One region of the Kocuria sp. CPCC 204721 genome, then DNA from elsewhere that is predicted to be linked to it. Evidence: riboswitches for the same ligand, from Rfam matches in the RefSeq annotation. Region 1 holds a riboswitch; each other region holds the start of a gene.
The links. Region 1 has a riboswitch for cyclic di-AMP ahead of RF637_RS13395 (C40 family peptidase). Riboswitches for the same ligand answer to the same signal wherever they lie in the genome.
Positions count from the first base shown of each region.

Region 2: another riboswitch for cyclic di-AMP. It lies ahead of RF637_RS06605 (C40 family peptidase); the one in region 1 lies ahead of RF637_RS13395 (C40 family peptidase).
Region 3: another riboswitch for cyclic di-AMP. It lies ahead of RF637_RS05210 (C40 family peptidase); the one in region 1 lies ahead of RF637_RS13395 (C40 family peptidase).
Region 4: another riboswitch for cyclic di-AMP. It lies ahead of RF637_RS12955 (C40 family peptidase); the one in region 1 lies ahead of RF637_RS13395 (C40 family peptidase).

Region 1 is NZ_JAVKPO010000026.1:6,618-8,796, forward strand. Features, by position in the region: gene RF637_RS13385 (cation transporter) at 1-133, shown strand, start outside; gene RF637_RS13390 (hypothetical protein) at 189-341, opposite strand; cyclic di-AMP (ydaO/yuaA leader) riboswitch at 694-882, shown strand; gene RF637_RS13395 (C40 family peptidase) at 888-1,547, shown strand; gene RF637_RS13400 (helix-turn-helix transcriptional regulator) at 2,003-2,179, shown strand, end outside.
Region 2 is NZ_JAVKPO010000005.1:45,892-48,070, reverse strand. Features, by position in the region: gene RF637_RS06610 (NlpC/P60 family protein) at 1-466, opposite strand, end outside; gene RF637_RS06605 (C40 family peptidase) at 699-1,310, opposite strand; cyclic di-AMP (ydaO/yuaA leader) riboswitch at 1,314-1,512, opposite strand; gene RF637_RS06600 (metal-dependent transcriptional regulator) at 1,872-2,179, opposite strand, start outside.
Region 3 is NZ_JAVKPO010000003.1:258,188-260,366, reverse strand. Features, by position in the region: gene RF637_RS05215 (four-helix bundle copper-binding protein) at 1-12, opposite strand, end outside; cyclic di-AMP (ydaO/yuaA leader) riboswitch at 603-792, shown strand; gene RF637_RS05210 (C40 family peptidase) at 798-1,460, shown strand; gene RF637_RS05205 (class I SAM-dependent methyltransferase) at 1,600-2,121, opposite strand.
Region 4 is NZ_JAVKPO010000021.1:16,161-18,339, forward strand. Features, by position in the region: cyclic di-AMP (ydaO/yuaA leader) riboswitch at 842-1,027, shown strand; gene RF637_RS12955 (C40 family peptidase) at 1,034-1,675, shown strand; gene RF637_RS12960 (DUF305 domain-containing protein) at 1,994-2,179, shown strand, end outside.

The sequences.
Region 1 (2,179 bases):
GGTGATCGCCGCCGTGGCGGTCAAGGAGGGGCTGGAGGCCTGGCGCGGAGACGCCTGCTGCACTCCCGTTGCGGTCCTCACCGCCGAGGACGGTGCACACTGCGGTGGATGCGGTCCCAACTGCGCCCACTGAGCACGGTCGGCACGCGTCGGCGCCCCGAGACGAGGACGCCGGGGCGCACGGCTTCTCAGGAACCGAGGTAGACGGAGATCGCGGCGAACAGCGCAACTCCGCCGGTGAGCAGGATCGGTCCCGGCACGCTGGTGTCGCCTTCGTGGGCTTGGTCGGGCATCTCCTCGACCACAACGCTGGCTAACGTTCCGCCAGTCAGTGCGAGCATGGACAGAGCCCAAATTTCCGGGGCTTGATGCAGCGCGAAATATCCCAGGATGGCCGCGGGCTTCGCTCTCGATCCACCCGCCGCGCCTTTTGAAGTGGCTCCTGTCCCCACCGCTGTGTGGGCGACGACTCCCCGCGCAGCGTCCACGCACCAACAAGCCACCTCACTCAAAGCGCAGAGCGCCCCGCCTTTCTCGGGAAATTAACAGGAAAAAGCCGACAACAATTCAGGTCTTCATCAAGCCTTGACCACTTCTTTACGATCTCTATACATTCCCGAATCGGATTGTGATTGTTTCGTAATCTCCTTGTACTCTTCAGTGCGTGCCGACCACTGATCCTGTCGGCGCCCTCGTGGCACATCGCCGAGTTCTGCCGGTGCTCGGGGTTCCTGAAGAGAAATCGCTTGGCAGAAGCGGGGGAACCATTACCGGTCCCGGTGTACCGGGGCCTTGGGGTTAAGTCTCAGAGCGCGTGCGTTCTGCGGCCGGGTGTCTCCCACCCGCATCCGACAGCTCACCTCGTAGGCAAAGGGAGGAACTCCACCATGTCGCTTTTCAAGCAGCACACTGCCCGTCACCGCGCCCAGACCTCCTCGCGCGCCGTGCGTACCACCACCGTCGTCGCCGCCGCCGGCGCAGCGCTGGTGGGCTCCATCGCTCCGGCCCAGGCCTACGCCGAGATCCCCGCCGCCTCCGGGTCCTCCTATGCGGCTCCGGCCTCGGCGATGGCCGATCTGGCCTCCTACACCACCCCGGCCCCGGTCGCCGCGCAGCCCGCCGCCCCCGTCGACCAAGCCCCGGCCCCGCAGCAGAGCGCCGCCACCTCGAGCGTGAGCCCGCAGTCCACCGCCATCACCGAGATCGCCCCGGCCGCCGGCGGCATCGTGGGCACGGCCATGCAGGGCGTGGGCACCGGCTACGTCTGGGGCGGGACCTCCTTCGGGGCCTGGGACTGCTCCGGATTCACCGGCTGGGTCTACGCCCAGAACGGCATCGACATCCCCCGCACCAGCTTCCAGCAGATCGCCGCCGCCACCCCGACGTCCAACCCGCAGCCTGGTGACCTGGTGTCCCAGAACGGCGGCAACCACATCGGCATCTACATCGGTGGCGGCAAGATGGTCTCGGCGCTGAACCCGACCCAGGGCACCTTCGTCCACTCCGTCAACGCCATGCCCGTCGACGGGTACTACACCTACCGGTGAGTCTCGCCGATGTGGTGAAGGCCGGCCGGTGGGCTCATCCGTCAGGTGCGGAGTGCCCCGCCAGGATCATCGTCGATGGACCGCATGGGTGCACTCGGATGGACCGCATGGGTGCACTCCGCAGCTGTAGCCGCAGACTCGAACGATTGCCACGATCCTGTCGATGTGCACACGCCAGCGAATCGGCACACGGGGAGCAGTCCTGCGGAGAGGATCGGAGAGTGCTCATGGCCTTGCCCTGTCTTCCGCTGGACGCGGGCAGTGCTTATCCTGCTCCGCCTCGGCATTGGAGCGAGAGCCCTTAGGGTGCAGCGATGGCTCGGGGGACGGGGATGCCGCAGTGGCGGACGGCACCCCCGTCCGCCCTCACCGTATGAATACGAGCTGGACATTGCCCGATCATCAAGGGAAGCCCCTCATCTCCTTTGATACAGATTCTGCTGTACGGTTATTGGATGAGGATCTTGTCCCCGGTCGCGGCGATGTCCCGTTTCGGCAAAGCACTGGCCGATCCCACCCGGGCCGCGGTGCTGCTGCAGCTGCAGCAGGGCCCAGCGGTGCCCTCGGAACTGGCGGCCCGGATCGGGGTGAGCCGGCGGATCGTGTCCAACCACCTGGCCTGTCTGCGCGAC
Region 2 (2,179 bases), on a different contig from region 1:
CGGTCTGAGCGGTGGCGGGAGCGGCGTGGCGGCCCTGGGCCACCGGAGCCTGCTCGGCGACCGAGGTGACGTTCTCGGAAGCGGTCACGACGGAGGGGGCTGCAGCCGGAACGGCGGGAGCCTGCAGCGGGGTCACGTCGGCCACGGGAGCGGCCTGGACCACGGAGGGCTGAGCGGGAGCCTGAGCGGCGGGCTGCGCCTTCTCGGTCTTCGCGGCCTTCTGCTCCTTGGCAGCGTTCTCCTGGGCCTTGTCGGCCTTGGCGGCAGGTTCCGCGGAGACGGTGTTGTCGGAGGCGGGGGCCTCGGACACAGCGGCGGCGGGGGCCTGCTCGGAGGCATTCTGCGTGGCCTGCACGGACACGGTGGTCGCGAGGGCCAGACCTGAGAAGGCCGCGACGGCGGCGACGGTACGGGCCTTGCCCGCGAAGAGGCCCTTGGCGGCGTGAGGAGCGGTTTCGTTCGACATTCGTGTGGTTTCCTAACACGTTCGTGTCCACCCAGGGCACGGAGGTGTGCGGTGACCGGCACATCCGTCAGGACGCAGCAGCGGTGCACGGATTTGGGCGGGAGATTACGTTCGGTTTTCAGGTGGTTCCGGCGCGGTGTGCCGACCGAGGTCCGGGGACCCGGCCAGCACACCCGGCCGCAATGTGGCTCGGTGTGGACCGCGCATCATGCTCGGGCGCGGTGTCACCGGGTCACCGGAAGGTGTAGTAACCATCCAGCTGCATGGCATTCACGGAGTGAACCTGAGTGCCCTGCGAGGGATTGAGAGCGGAGATCATCTGGCCGTTGCCGATGTAGATCCCCACGTGGGAGCCGCCGTTCTGGGAGACCAGATCGCCGGGCTGCGGGTTGGAGGTGGGGGTGCCAGCGGCGAACTGGGCCCAGGTGGTGCGGGGCAGGTTGATGCCGTTCTGGGCGTAGACCCACTGGGTGAAGCCGGAGCAGTCCCAGGCCTTGAAGCCAACGCCGCCCCAGACGTACGCGCCGCCGATGCCCTGGTAGGCGGTGCCCACCAGACCACCCGTGGAGTGGTTCGACTGGGTGCTCACGCTGGCGGCGGAGCCCACGGTGTTGGTGGTCTGCATGGTGTACGACGCGTTGTAGGCCTGCACCGAGGAGGTGGACGCCTGGTAGCCATAGGAAGCCGTGGAGCCCAGATCGACGAGACCGCTCGAGGCCTGCGCGGGGGCCGCGAGGCCGACCACGGCGGCACCAGCGACGACCGTACCGATAGTGGTGTTACGCACGAGGTGCGACTTCGTCTCGGCGCGGTGCCGGGCAGAGTTCTGCTTCATGAAAGACATATGTGTTCCTCCCTGCGCCTACGAGGTGAGCTGTCGGGTTCGGATGGGAGACATCCGGCCGCACGCACCTAGGTGCCGTGCTGGCTTGACCCCAAGGACCCGTCTGATGCAACGAGTCCGGAAGTGGTTCCCCCGCTTCTGCCATGCGGATGTTCTGTGTACGGGTCCCGGAGCGCATGGCAGAACTCGGCGAACGCTCGGGAGTGGCGATCCGACCAGTGATCGGCACGGGCATGACTGTACAGGATGGATAACGAAAATGTCACGTTTTGATTACAGCCGGTCACGCATCGGGCATCGGTCGTTATGAATCACCGTGGATTACCACGACCGTCGATATCAATCGGCCGCCTCAACACGCCCGCCCGCTCGAAAGCCCACACCACGAAAAAGGCTCCTGACCTGCGGTGATACAGGGCTCACCCAGTGAGCGAAGGTCGAAACCGCACCGATCACCCGTGATTGTCCCCACAGTCGAAAGGTCACGGTCAACTTCTCGAAGATCACGGCGCGTCGCGTTCCGACGTCACTGGAAGCAACCGCGAAGAGACGCAGCGGCGATCAGGCCTCGGCGGCGGCCACCCGAATGGCGCGCGCGGTGGCGGAGTCCAGGTCCAGGGACACTCCCGAATCGACCCGGGTCACCACGACCCGATTCTCGTTCCCGGGGTTGATCTCGGCCGTGACCCTGGAGCCCGTGAGGATGCCCGCGGAGCTGAGCATCTCGATGAGTTCCTGATCCGCCTGCACCACTTCCGGCAGCAGCCGGACTACGTACTCCGTGGAGTCCTGGGCTCCGGCGACCTCGAGCAGGGTGAGGCCGTCGAAGACCTCGGCCGCGGCACCGGTGCCGTTGTGCTCGCCCCGCC
Region 3 (2,179 bases), on a different contig from region 1:
ATGATGAGTCATGGCTTGCTCCTTCGTCGGTTCGGCCGAGGAGACGAACCGGCCGGAGCCAATCCGCCATACAACCGACAGCAAACTGCGGATCTGGCCGGATGAAGCACTTACTCCTTGAAGATTCCGTGAAGAAATCCCGAGAGCGAGGCGCGCGCCACGCCACGCATCCATTTCCTTTTGTGAAAGATGCATAGGAACCATGAAGATCTCATGAAGAAATCTCTCTCGCGCCGCCGGAAGAGAACGACTTCCTGAAAATAGCCTGGATGATTTCCTATCCTTTTCTTACCAATCCCTGTGAGGCGGCAGGGGCTGGCAGCTGCGCTCTTGCACCCCTCTGACGGAGCCGCAGGTACAGGAGGGCCTGGGCGCACACCGCGTAAATCCGCTAGTCGCCGTCAGATATGCACCTCTTCGGCAGCAATGTGCTGGGGCGCGAGTAGAAGGCGGCCGCCGCCTCGGCGGTCACTCCCGAGCGTCTCTCCGTCCCGCTCGGCGGTGAAACAAGGGGGGAGGAGCGGCCGTAACCGTAACGTGACTTTTCCGTTATCTGTTCGCTACTGTCCTCTGCGTGCCGATCGCCGATCCGGTTGGCATCCCCGGGTACATCGCCGAATTCTGCCGGTGCCCGGGGTCCGCTGAAAAGACATCGCTTGGCAGAAGCGGGGGAACCATACACGGTCCCGCCCTTGGGGCCTGGGGGTTAAGCCGGCCGGACGCGCGCGTCCGCCCGGCCGGGTGTCTCCCACCCGCATCCGACAGCTCACCTCGCAGGCAAAGGGAGGAATCCACTCATGCCCATGTTCCAGCGCCGTACTGCTCGCCACCGCGCCCAGACCCCGTCCCGCCTCGTTCGCCGCACCACTCTCGCAGCCGCCGCTGGTGCGACGGTGCTTGGCTCGGTGGCACCCGCCCAGGCCTACGCCGAGCTACCGACCCCCTCGAACACCGCCTCCTCCACCCCCGCCCCCGTGGTGGCGACCCTGGCCTCGTCCCCCGCCGCGGCCCCGATCGTCCCGGCAGCCACCCCGGCCCCTGGGGCGCAGGCGGCCTCGACGCCGCAGATGGCCTCGGCCTCGGATGTTTCCGTCCAGTCCACCGACACTACTGCTGTCTCCACTTCCGGGAGCGGGCTCGTGGGCACCGCCATGCAGGGTGTGGGCGGTGGTTACGTCTGGGGTGGTACCGCCTTCGGCGCCTGGGACTGCTCCGGGTTCACCCAGTGGGTCTACGCCCAGAACGGCATCGAGATCCCCCGCACCAGCCAGGCCCAGTGGGCGGCTGGTACCCCGACCGCCAACCCCCAGCCCGGTGACCTTGTCGTCCAGAACGGTGGCGGCCACATCGGGGTCTACCTGGGCGGCGGCAAGATGATCTCCGCGCTGAATCCGACCCAGGGCACCTTCGTCCACGACGTCAACGCCATGCCCGTGGTCGGCTACGTCACCTTCCGCTGACCCACACCACTGGATGCCTTGGGCATCCACCCAGGGGCTCCCGGAGAAGCCGCCCCCGTGCTGTGGGGGCCCTGTCAACGACAGGGCCCCCACAGCACGGGATCTCATCCCGCAGTCCAGGCCTGGTTGCCAACGCAGGTCACCGCGTAGCTGGCTTCTGGGCAACAAAGCGTAGAATCCGCCCACCGAAGGACAACCGGAGGGCGAGGAGCTCCAGGCCGACCTGGTCGAGAACTGGTTTGAAGGCTCCGGGGTCGATGAGTCGGTGGGGAGAGCGATCGGCCCGGTGCACCAAGGAGGCCATCCGTGAGGCAAGCAGGTCGTATCCCACCAATGCCCCGCCCGGCCGCAAAACCCGGGACCCCTCGACCACCGCGTGTTCCCACTCGATGACGTGGTGGAGCATCAGGAAGCTCACAACCGTGTCAAATGACTCGTCCTCGAAGGGCAGGCGGGTGGCGTCGGCCTGACAGGCCTCAGCATGGGGGAATCTGACAAGGCATTGCTGCGCAACCTCAACCATCACCGGGTCGGCGTTGGTCGTAGTGAGCCGCACCCAAGGGTTGGCTTGGACGATCGCTTCGGCCATCGCCCCGCTGCCCCCGCCGATTTCCAGCACGTTCTCGGTGACGGGGAAGCCTTGGGTCGCCCAGGGGACCATTCGCCGGGCCAAAAGACTCCATGGCGCACTGCGGCAGCACGAAGCTTCTAGAGCGGAC
Region 4 (2,179 bases), on a different contig from region 1:
GGCTCGGAAGCGGCCACCCTCACCCCTCTGCAAGGCCTGCGCCATGCCGATCCGCACGTTCACCACGGTCGGCACTGCTCCCGCCAAGGGCCGGCCTTGTCGAGGAATGCCTGCGGGGCGAGGGGATCGCGGATCAACAGCCCGTGACCACGATCGAGGCAGCGGTGACGGCACCGCCCGGCGTCCCCAATCGGCCCCGGAATACTGATCGACCCAGCCACGTGGCAGCCGGCAGCCCAGTGGCTCCGCCGCTGACGAATCTGGCCTCACCAACGACAGCGAAGAACCTGGTTATTCGCTCCCCTCACCCGGGCCATTGATCCACCGGTCCGATACATGGACCCGGAGGAATTTGAAGATCTCGTGAAGAAAGCAGCTCTTCTCACCTGGTCGACACCCTGGGATATGAAGATTTCATGAAGGAAACAGCTCACTCCCCCAGGAAATGCTGGGCGGTTTCGTAAAAAATCCGAGAACACCCTTGAGGGACGCTGAAGCTCCCCCGGGGGGTTCACCTCCCCCCGCACCGCGCGCAGGCCGAAGGATTCCACGGGTAGTGAGGGCAGCGGATCCGAGCTCCCACCGCACTCATCGGCGCGATACCGCAGGTCAGAGCCTCCCCGGGTCGGTCCCGATGAGTGGTGGCACGGGGAGGAAAGACAGCTAGCGGCGCCACCCCGCCGGAACGAATGTGCCCCAGGCGTGGTGGGCTACCGGCCGGTTTGCCGACGACCGCGCGAGGCCGGCGCAAGCCTTTTCCCGGCACCACAGGGAATGTGACCTTTTCGTTATCTAGGCGCTAGTGTCCTCTGCGTGCCGTTGGCTGATCTCATCGGCTTCCCCGGGTGCTTCGCCGAATTCTGCCGGCAGCCGGGGACCCCATCACAGAAATGACTTGGCAGAAGCGGGGGAACCATACCCGGTCCGCACCCGGACCTTGGGGTGAAGCCGCCGGAGCTGCAGGCTCGGCGGCCGGGTGCCTCCCACCCGAACCCGACAGCTCACCTCGTAGGCAAAAGGAGGACCCCTATTCATGGCTTTCTTCACGCGTAGCTCTGCCCGCCACCGCGCCCAGACCCCCTCGCACCTGGTGCGCACCACGACCCTGGCCGCCGCTGTCGGCGCGGCGGTGATCGGCTCCGTCGCCCCCGCTCAGGCCTATGCCGAAGCCCCCGCCACGTCCGGCACCGCATACTCGACCCCCGCGACCTCCCCGGCCCCGGCCGCTTCCCAGGCCCCCGTCACCGTGCAGGCGGCGAGCCTGCCGGCCGCTGGGGCGGCCACCTCGAGTCTGTCCCCCCAGTCCTCGGACATTTCCGAGATCTCCGCCACCTCCGCTGCGGCCGGCGGCCTTGTCGGCACCGCGATGCAGGGCGTCGGTACCGGCTACGTCTGGGGCGGCACGGACTTCGGCGCCTGGGACTGCTCCGGTTTCACCCAGTGGGTCTACGCCCAGCAGGGCATCGACCTCCCCCGCACCAGCCAGCAGCAGTGGGCGGCCGGCACCCCGACCACCGACCCGCAGCCCGGCGACCTCGTCGTCCAGAACGGCGGGGCCCACATCGGGATCTACCTCGGTGGCGGCAAGATGATCTCCGCGCTGAACCCCACCCAGGGCACCTTCGTGCACAGCGTGAATGCCATGCCGACGGTCGGCTACGTCACTTTTCGCTGAGCCAACACGCCGCCCGCCACGAATGCCGCTCGTGGCGGGCGGCGAGTGTGCCCCCCACCTGATCAGCATCCAGGATCGGTCGGTCAGAACCTGAGATGCCTGCATCAGGCCACCGCCGGGGAACACCCCGATTCGGCCCCCTGATGGGCCCGCTCTTGAAGGTTCAGTGAAGATCTACCGCCCAGCCCTCCCAGCCCGGAGAAAGCAACCACGGCGGGGCTACCGTGGACGGATCGGCCCGCCTCGACCCGAGGCTGAGCAGAGCAAACACCACGATGTGCAGGCCCAGCACGGGCTGCTGCGAAGGAGAGGTTCGTCATGACGTCGACGATCAAGCACCTGGCCGCCGGGACGGCCCTGGCGCTGGCCCTCAGCGGTGCCGGGGCGACCGCGGCGGTCGCGTCCCCGACGCACCAGCCCTCCTCCGCCTCCGCACAGACGGGCGCTGAGCGGCACATGAACCACGACCGCCATTTCGCCGTGATGATGGTCCCCCACCACCAG